Regions from separate parts of the Methylobacterium nodulans ORS 2060 genome, predicted to be linked through region 3. Evidence: predicted binding sites of a transcription regulator. Region 3 holds the regulator's gene; each other region holds the start of a gene.
The links. The regulator HrcA, encoded in region 3, represses chaperone genes, less so after heat shock. The targets are predictions, from matches to a motif close to GTTAGCACTCNCNNNNNGNGAGTGCTAAC.

Region 1 (3,272 bases), 3.7 Mb from region 3:
GGCGGCGAGGGAGAAGTAGCCGGATTCCGCGAATCCGGCCGCCGCCGCGATGGCTGCGCGGTTCGCGAAGGGCATCAGGTGATAGACGGCATTGGCGGCGATGAGCGGCAGGCCGTAGCCGAGGAAGAGCCGCAGGGTCTCCGGCCCGTGCCGGCGCGCTTCGGCCCGCGCCGGGTCGGCGAGCGCCTGCCGGACTGCCAGCACCGCAAGGAGCTGACTCAGGCCGCCCGCCACCATCACCAGGGCCGGGGAGGGGAGGAGCCACGCCGTCCCGGTCATCAGCAAAGCCGCGATCGCGTTCTTGGCGAGCACCAGCCGGAGGTAGAGGCCGCCCGCGAACCGCGCCCGGGCGAGCGCCGCGTAGGCGTCGAAGAGGCCGATGCCGATCGCCGCCGCGGCCGCCGCGGCTGAGAGCCGCGCCTCGTCGCGCCAGCCCGCCGCGGCCTCGCCGCCGCCGAGGCAGATGAGCGCCGCGCCGAAGAGCCCCACGGCCACGGCCGCATAGGCGCGGTTCAGCATGTGGCGGATCCAGGGCTCGTGCCGGCGCACCCGGTCGGAGTAGAAGCGCGTGGCCGAGAGGCGCAGCCATTCGAACAGGAGCGTGTTGAGCAGCACGGCGCCCGCCGTGCCGAGCGCGAAGCGGCCGAAATCCGCCGGCCCGAGGAACCGGGCGATCAGGAGCCCGAGCGCGAAGTTCAGCGCGGCATTGATCACGAAGGCTGCGATGACCGCCATGTCCGGGCTTTCGGGGATTGCGGGACGGAACGGGGGGATTCTAGGTACCAGCGGCGAAGATGTCCTTAAGTGCGTCGGCGCAGCTAGGTCGCGCGATGCTCCAGCGGCCCTCGGCAGCCCGATTCCCCGCATGTGGGCGGCCCCTGGCCTTGAGGCCGATCGAGGCCCGCGGGTCAGAACCAGCCCTTCGCCTTGAACCACACCGCCGGCGCCAGCGCGCTCAGCAGGATCAGGCCCAGCCCGTAGGGGTAGCCCCAGGCCCAGTCGAGCTCCGGCATGTGCTTGAAGTTCATGCCGTACATCGATGCGATCAGAGTCGGCGGGATGCCGATGATCGACACCACCGTGAGCACCCGGAAGGTGTTGTTCTGCTCGATGTTGATGAGCCCGAGCGCCGCGTCGAGGAGGAACTGCACGGTCTCGGAGAGGCGCGTCTCGAATTCCTCCAGCGAGGCGATGTCGAGGTGCAGCGTATCGAGATGGGCGTGATCCTCGGGCTTGAGCCAGGTGGCCTCGCTCGCCACGAACGGCACGATGCGGTCGAGGCCGACGAGGGCGGCCCGCAGCTTGGCGAGGGCCTTTCCCCGGCGGCCGATCTCGCCGAGGATGCGCCGCAGCGCGAGGTCGCGGCGTTTCGGGGCCGCCTGCCCGCCCTGGGCGGCGTCGAAGTGGAAGACGCGGGTCGAGAGCGCGTCGAGGGCGTCGCTCATCGCCTCCAGGCTGTCGGCCATGGCATCGACGAGTTCCGCGACGAGCGCGCCGAACACCCCGACGCTGGTTTCCGGGCCGTCATGCTCCGCCTGGCGCTGCTTCACGGTATCGAAGGCGGCCAGCGGCTGGAAGCGGATCGACACCAGCCGCTCGCGGGTCAGAATGAAGCCGAGCGGGCGCAGCGAAAGGTCGCCCGGCACGAAGGAGACCATCGGGGTGCTGAGATAGAGCGCGTCCCGCCGCCGCCGCAGGCGGCTCGACCGCTCCACCTCGCTCAGCGCCTCCCGGGAGGGCACGGCGAGGCCGGTCGCCTCCTCGGCCAGCGCGATCTCGGTCTCGTTCGGATCGACGAGGTCGAGCCATGTCGCGTGGGGCGGGGGCGCCGCGCAGGCCGCGCCCTCAGCGACGACGCCACCGGGACCGTGCAGGGTGATCATCGGGGAAGGTTCCTGGATGGGGCCGCGGCGATCTCGCGGACCGTCTTGACTCGCCCGAAGGCTCCGCATAACTCACCGCCAGCCTTGGCACTCACTTCGTAAGAGTGCTAGCAGGCCGGCGGGCGCCGCGCCGCCGCACCAACCGCAAGTCCTTGTGGGAAGCAAGAGGGCAGCACATGCAATTCCGTCCGCTGCACGACCGCGTGGTCGTCCGTCGCATCGAGAGCGAGGAGAAGACCAAGGGCGGCATCATCATCCCGGACACCGCCAAGGAGAAGCCGCAGGAGGGCGAGATCGTCGCCGTCGGCCCGGGCGCCCGCGACGAAACCGGCAAGCTCGTCCCCCTCGACGTCAAGGCCGGCGACCGCGTGCTGTTCGGCAAGTGGTCCGGCACCGAGGTCAAGATCGACGGTCAGGATCTCCTGATCATGAAGGAATCCGACATCATGGGCGTCCTCGCCTGAGGGCGGGAACCGGATTCCTGTGAGACGTCCGCCGCCCGGGCGCCGATGACGGGCGCCGCGCGGACGATCGACGATAAGACAATCGTTCAGAGAGGATTGGACATGGCAGCGAAAGACGTCCGTTTCGCCTCCGACGCGCGCGACAAGATGCTGCGCGGCGTCGACATCCTGGCGGATGCGGTGAAGGTGACGCTCGGCCCGAAGGGCCGCAACGTGGTGATCGAGAAGAGCTTCGGGGCACCCCGCATCACCAAGGACGGCGTGACGGTCGCGAAAGAGATCGAGCTCGCCGACAAGTTCGAGAACATGGGCGCCCAGATGGTGCGCGAGGTGGCCTCGAAGACCAACGATCTCGCGGGTGATGGCACCACCACGGCGACCGTGCTGGCCCAGGCCATCGTCAAGGAAGGCGCCAAGTACGTCGCCGCCGGCATGAACCCGATGGACCTCAAGCGCGGCATCGACCTTGCGGTCACCGCGGTGGTCAAGGACATCCAGGGCCGCTCCAAGAAGGTCTCGGCCTCCGAGGAGATCGCCCAGGTCGGCACCATCTCGGCCAATGGCGACAAGGACATCGGCCAGATGATCGCCCAGGCGATGCAGAAGGTCGGCAACGAGGGCGTGATCACGGTCGAGGAGGCCAAGACGGCCGAGACCGAGCTCGACGTGGTCGAGGGCATGCAGTTCGACCGCGGCTACCTGTCTCCGTACTTCATCACCAATGCGGAGAAGATGATCGCCGAGCTCGAGGATCCCTACATCCTGATCCACGAGAAGAAGCTGTCCTCGCTCCAGGCCATGCTGCCGGTGCTGGAGGCGGTGGTGCAGACCGGCAAGCCGCTGCTGATCGTGGCCGAGGACATCGAGGGCGAGGCGCTGGCCACGCTGGTGGTCAACAAGCTGCGCGGCGGGCTGAAGGTGGCGG
Region 2 (3,272 bases), on a different replicon from region 3:
ACTTGCTGGCTTGGCCGGATGGCTTGTTTGCGTAGGTGTTATGATCGCCACGGCCCGTCAGCCGGCCAACCATCTTCTTGACTGAATCGGTGATGTCGTGGGTCATCTCAGACATCGACTTCATGGTAGCCTCACGTCCTACCAGCGCACAGGCGGCGCCGTATCAACAACGCTAACGGGCAGCTTCGCGTTCGAGGGGATCACCATCGCTTGGCGGGATTTATCGCCGGATGGTGCAGGCGGTGTTGGTGTACTGCAGAGCGGAAGCAGGTCAGCTGAGGCGGTACAGGGGGCGGGGGCGGGACAGGGCGTCTGCAATCTGAGCAGCACCGCGCTGGGCGCTCAGCAGACTGCCCTCTCAGCTACGCTCTATCGGCAAGTCCGGTGGCGAGTTGCGCGGTCGACCATCATAGCCCTCAAGCCACTGCTGACGCTGCTCTGATTTGGCCGGGTATGGGCAAGCGTCTCGTGGCTTGCCGCGCTGATGAGCGCGTACTCCCTCCGATACCGGGTCACTCGTCGGCTTCTTTGAATCCGAACCGCTCATCGCCATGGCTGTGCTCCACGCTGCAACCACGCCGCAGTGATGAGCTACGCACCACGGCAGCCCTGCTTGCCATTTTGGTCTGGCCGGTCTCGCTCGTCGTTCTCGAGAGCGCAGTGCCCGGGCGTGCCCTGATCAGCTGGGTCCGTTGCTCCCGGCGAGTTTGCTCTTTCGCCATGCGGATTCGGCCGGCGCTGCTCATCGGCACGGAGCCCGACCGCCGGGTGGAGTGGATCGTCGTCGAGCTTGGGATCCGTTGGTTTGGTCAAAGAAGACCTCCAGCCATCAGGGTGTCAGAAAAAGAAGGCCGTCCTCGCCCTCCTGTTCCGTGACCTGATCTCGCTAAGCTGCGAGCCGTTACCGGAAACGGGAGTGCGCCTCGCCAAGTAGCCGGAGCGGGCGCGCGCTCACGCAGTCCTGGCCGCCAACCACGAGAGCCAGCACGCTTCGATATAGATCGTCTACAGCTGCATCGCTTCCGGGGTTGCGGGCGACAAGGTCCTGGACGTCGACAGGGACTGCAAGCACCGACAGGTGGCCATGTTCGAGAAGATCCAGTTTGTCGCAGTGCCTTGAGCGTGGGTCCGTCGATTGACTGGTTGCTGCCGGCTACTTGAGGGGCAGATCCTGTGGGCCGAACCGCAGAGCTCTTTCACTCGGTGGTACAGGCGGGACAGGCGGTATTCGAAGGGGATTGCCAGTCTCAGGTGGTACTGGGCGGGGTACAGCGTGGTACCAGCAGGATTCTGCCCAGTCCCACCCAGTTCCTCGCCGGCACCACCTCATCCAAGATGTTCCCCTTCGAGTACCACCCGTACCACCTATACCCTTCAGGGTAGGCAGGTTCTTAGCTGAAGAAAACTTGGTTCATCGGCAGGACAGAGCAGCTGCTAGGATGAAGCCGGACAGAGTTCCGCGAGCCGATCCTCTAATCAGCCCAGCGCGAAATCAGCCAGTCATGTCAGCGGCTGCAATGTGTCAGCCCCGGACCGGCGGCGAGAATGGCCTGGGCTGGGCGGCCAGCTTGAGCAGTGTCATCGCAGACGTACAGCTCGGAAGCAAGTTGCGAAACCGGCCAATGACCGTTAGCACTCCAGGACGAGGAGTGCTAAGCTTTTTGGCGGAGAGGAGTCCGCCTCTCTCAAGCGGCAGCACTGACAAGCCGCTCACCCCATTAGGCAGGAAACTGGAGGCCCCATGACTTTTCGTCCGCTGCACGACCGTGTCGTCGTCCGCCGCATCGAGGCGGAGGAGAAGACCAAGGGCGGCATCATCATCCCGGACACCGCCAAGGAGAAGCCGCAGGAGGGCGAGATCGTCGCCGTCGGCCCGGGCGCCCGCGACGAAACCGGCAAGCTCGTCCCCCTCGACGTCAAGACCGGCGACCGCGTGCTGTTCGGCAAGTGGTCCGGCACCGAGGTCCGCATCGACGGTCAGGACCTGCTGATCATGAAAGAATCCGACATCATGGGCGTCCTCGCCTGAGGCGGCCTCCCACGGACTCGTGAACTTCGCCCTTTGAGGCTGCCCATCTGGGGCGCCTTGGGGCTGCAATCTAACAAAAAGGATCTATCCGATGGCTGCCAAGGACGTTCGTTTCTCTTCGGACGCGCGCGAGAGGATGCTGCGCGGCGTCGACATCCTGGCCAACGCCGTGAAGGTGACGCTCGGCCCGAAGGGCCGCAACGTGGTGCTCGAGAAGAGCTTCGGGGCGCCCCGCATCACCAAGGACGGCGTGACGGTCGCCAAAGAGATCGAGCTCGCCGACAAGTTCGAGAACATGGGCGCCCAGATGGTGCGCGAGGTGGCCTCGAAGACCAGCGACGTCGCCGGTGATGGCACCACCACGGCGACCGTGCTGGCCCAGGCCATCGTCAAGGAAGGCGCCAAGTACGTCGCCGCCGGCATGAACCCGATGGACCTCAAGCGCGGCATCGACCTCGCCGTCGCCGCCGCCGTGAAGGACATTACCGGCCGCGCCAGGAAGGTCGCCTCGTCGGAGGAGATCGCCCAGGTCGGCACGATCTCGGCCAATGGCGACAAGGACATCGGCCAGATGATCGCCCAGGCGATGCAGAAGGTCGGCAACGAGGGCGTGATCACGGCTGAGGAGGCCAAGACGGCCGAGACCGAGCTCGACGTGGTCGAGGGCATGCAGTTCGACCGCGGCTACCTGTCTCCGTACTTCATCACCAATGCGGAGAAGATGATCGCCGAGCTCGAGGATCCCTACATCCTGATCCACGAGAAGAAGCTGTCCTCGCTCCAGGCCATGCTGCCGGTGCTGGAGGCGGTGGTGCAGACCGGCAAGCCGCTGCTGATCGTGGCCGAGGACATCGAGGGCGAGGCGCTGGCCACGCTGGTGGTCAACAAGCTGCGCGGCGGGCTGAAGGTGGCGGCCGTGAAGGCGCCGGGCTTTGGCGACCGCCGCAAGGCGATGCTGGAGGACATCGCCATCCTGACCGCCGGGCAGATGATCGCGGAGGATCTCGGCATCAAGCTGGAGAACGTGACGCTGCCGATGCTCGGCCGGGCCAAGCGGGTGCGGATCGAGAAGGAGACCACCACGATCATCGATGGGGCCGGCGAGAAGGCGGACATCGAGGCGCGGGTGGCGCAGATCAAGGCGCAGATCGAGGAGACCACCTCGGACTACGACCGGGAGAAGCTGCAGGAGCGTCTGGCCAAGCTCGCGGGTGGTGTTGCGATCATCCGGGTCGGCGGCTCG
Region 3 (3,272 bases):
CTGCGTGCGGCCCGAGGGCTTGCCCGCATTGACCTCGCGCCGGTTGCGCTCATGGGTCGCGCGCGGGAGCATGGCGTATTCGGCGGTGATCCAGCCCTTGCCGGAGCCGCGCAGCCAGGACGGGCCGCGTTCCTCCAGCGAGGCGGTGCACAGCACCCGGGTCTCGCCGAAGGTGACGAGGCAGGAGCCCTCGGCGTAGCGCGCGACGCCCCGCTCCAGCGTGACCTTGCGCAATTCCTCCGGCGCACGCTTGGACGGACGCATGGGGCTCTCCTTCGATCGGCACGGGGTCGCGCTCATAGGCGCTGGCGCGCCGGGCGGCAAGCGGGGAGCCCGGAGACCATGCCGGTCTCCGGGCCGGAAACATGCGCCGGGTTAGTAGCGCCAGTGGCGGCGATGATGATGGCGGTAGTGGTGGCGGCGGTGGTGGTAGGGCCGCCAATGGTGATGATGGTGGCGGCGCCAGCCGTAATGGTGCCCGCGCCCGTGCCCGCGCCCGTGGCGGATCTGGACGATGCCGGAATCGACGGATGCCGCCACTGCGGGCGCCGGCGCGAAGGGAGCCGCCTGGGCGCTGCTGCCCGCGCCGGCGAGACCGGCGACGACGAAGGCTGCGGCGGCGGTGAGATGTCGGCCGCGGATCGCGATGCGGGATGTCAGCATGATGGCCTCCGAGGTTTCCTCCTGCCGACCCGGGGCATGCCTGTCCCAAGGCCGGGAGGAGAAGGATGGGGTCGCGCGGCTGAACGGCAACTGACGGAGCGGCGACGGAGCGCGGGCTCCCACGCTTGCGCGCGCGCCGCGCCAGCCTCACATTAAGACGTCAGTCGTTCCAAGTGGTTGATGAACACGCGCGATCTCCCCCCTCTGCCGGCCGGGCCCGGCCAGGCTCGCAGCCTCGCCGAGTTGAACGAGCGCTCGCGCGAGATCTTCCGCCAGATCGTCGAGAGCTACCTCGCCACGGGCGAGCCGGTCGGGTCCCGCAATCTCGCCCGCATCCTGCCCATGACGCTGTCGCCGGCCTCGGTGCGCAACGTGATGGCGGATCTGGAACAGGCCGGGCTGATCTACGCCCCCCATACCAGCGCCGGCCGCCTGCCCACGGAGACGGGCCTGCGCTTCTTCGTCGACGCGCTGCTCGAACTCGGGGATGTCGGCCAGGAGGAGCAGGGGCGGATCGAGGCGCAGATGCGCGCTGCCGCCTCCCGCCACACCTTCGAGACCGCCCTGACGGAAGCCTCCGTGATGCTGTCCGGCATCTCCCGCGGGGCCGGCGTCGTCGTGACGACGAAGCAGAACGCCAATCTGCGCCATGTCGAGTTCGTGCGGCTCGATCCGGGCCGGGCCCTCGTGGTGCTGGTCTCGGAGGACGGATCGGTCGAGAACCGCCTCGTCGACCTGCCCCCCGGGCTGCCGGCGGGCGCCCTGCAGGAAGCCTCCAACTTCCTCAACGCCCGCATCCGCGGCCGGACGCTCGGGGAAGTGCGCGCCGAGATCGAAGCCAGCCGGGAGGCGATGAAGCGGGAACTCGACGCGCTCACCGAGCGGCTGGTCGATGCGGGGCTCGCCCGCTCGGTCGGTCCGAGCGAGGAGCGCCATCTCATCGTGCGCGGGCAGGCGAATCTCCTGGAGGATCTGCGCGCCGCGGAGGATCTGGAGCGGATCCGCCTCCTGTTCAGCGATCTCGAGAGCCAGAAGGACGTCATCGACCTCCTCACCCGGGCCGAGGGGGGCGAAGGCGTGCGCATCTTCATCGGCTCCGAGAACAAGCTCTTCTCGCTCTCCGGATCCTCGATGATCGCCGCGCCCTTCCATGACGGGCGCCAGAAGATCGTCGGCGTCGTCGGCGTGATCGGGCCGACCCGGCTCAACTACGCCCGCATCGTGCCGATGGTCGATTTCACCGCCCGGGTGATGTCCCGGATGCTGGAGAACGGGCGGGTGTGAGCCGCCGCAGCGCGGTTCCGGCGGGGCGCGAGGCCCTCTCGCCCGTGCGGGATCCGGATGCGCTCCCGGCCGCCTTCGCCGACTGGTTCGCCTCGCGCGGCTGGACCCCGCGGCCGCACCAGCTCGCGCTGCTTGGCGCCGCGCAGGCGGGCCGCTCCGCCCTCCTCGTCGCCCCGACCGGGGCCGGCAAGACGCTGGCGGGCTTCCTGCCGACCCTCGTCGACCTCGCCGGCCGCGAGGCCGCGGCGCGGCGCGGCCTGCACACCCTTTACGTCTCGCCCCTGAAGGCGCTCGCCGTCGACATCGCCCGCAACCTCGAAGCGCCGGTGGCCGAGATGGGCCTCGGGCTTCGCATCGAGACCCGCACGGGCGACACGCCGGCCCACAAGCGCAGCCGCCAGATCGCGCAGCCGCCCGACATCCTGCTCACCACCCCTGAGCAGCTCGCGCTCCTGATCGCCCACCGCGAGGCGGAGGTTTTTTTCGCCGGCCTCAGGCGGGTGGTGCTCGACGAACTCCATGCCCTCGTCACCTCGAAGCGCGGCGACCTCCTCGCGCTCGGCCTCGCCCGGCTGCACCGGCTCGCCCCCGGGCTTGCCGCCACGGGCCTCTCCGCGACCGTGCGCGAGCCGGACGCGCTCCGGCGCTACCTCGTCCCGCAGGCGCCGGAGCCGCGCAGCGCCGATCTCATCGTGGTCTCGGGCGGGGCGAAGCCGGACCTGCGCCTGCTGGAGGCGACGCGCCATCTGCCGCTCGCCGGCCACACGGCCTCGCTGGCGATGCCGGCCATCTACGACCTCATCCGCCGGCACCGGATGGTGCTCGTCTTCGTCAACACGCGGCTTCAGGCCGAGTACACCTTCCAGGAGCTGTGGAAGCTCAACGAGGATGTGCTGCCGATCGCGCTCCACCATGGCTCGCTCGACGCGACGCAGCGCCGGCGGGTCGAGGCGGCGATGGCGGAGGGCCGCCTGCGGGCGGTGGTCTGCACCGCCACCCTGGATCTCGGCATCGACTGGGGCGACGTCGACCTCGTGGTGAATGTCGGGGCGCCCAAGGGGGCGAGCCGGATCATGCAGCGCATCGGCCGCGCCAACCACCGCATGGACGAGCCGTCGAAGGCCTATCTGGTCCCGGCGAACCGGTTCGAGATCCTGGAATGCCGCGCCGCCCTCGACGCCGTCGAGGAGGCCGCCCAGGACACCCCCGACCCCCGCATCGGGGCGCCGGACGTGCTCGCCCAGCATGTGCTCGGGATGGCCTGCGCCGGGGCCTTCGCCGCCCCGGACCTCTACGAGGAGGTGCGGTCGGCCGCCCCCTACGCG

Region 1: groES (co-chaperone GroES) is a predicted target of HrcA. The motif match lies at 1,967-1,995, and genes of this name have one in related genera.
Region 2: groES (co-chaperone GroES) is a predicted target of HrcA. The motif match lies at 1,629-1,657, and genes of this name have one in related genera.

The regions. Positions count from the first base shown of each region.
Region 1 covers NC_011894.1:737,127-740,398, reverse strand. Annotated here, with positions in the region: gene MNOD_RS03280 (lipopolysaccharide biosynthesis protein) at 1-735, opposite strand, end outside; gene MNOD_RS03275 (magnesium transporter CorA family protein) at 909-1,883, opposite strand; gene groES (co-chaperone GroES) at 2,060-2,347, shown strand; gene groL (chaperonin GroEL) at 2,450-3,272, shown strand, end outside.
Region 2 covers NC_011887.1:57,322-60,593, forward strand. Annotated here, with positions in the region: gene MNOD_RS50215 (hypothetical protein) at 1-106, opposite strand, end outside; gene MNOD_RS49730 (ribosome modulation factor) at 359-553, opposite strand; gene groES (co-chaperone GroES) at 1,742-2,029, shown strand; gene groL (chaperonin GroEL) at 2,121-3,272, shown strand, end outside.
Region 3 covers NC_011894.1:4,841,348-4,844,619, reverse strand. Annotated here, with positions in the region: gene rph (ribonuclease PH) at 1-264, opposite strand, end outside; gene MNOD_RS22460 (hypothetical protein) at 376-663, opposite strand; gene hrcA (heat-inducible transcriptional repressor HrcA) at 844-1,947, shown strand; gene MNOD_RS22450 (ligase-associated DNA damage response DEXH box helicase) at 1,992-3,272, shown strand, end outside.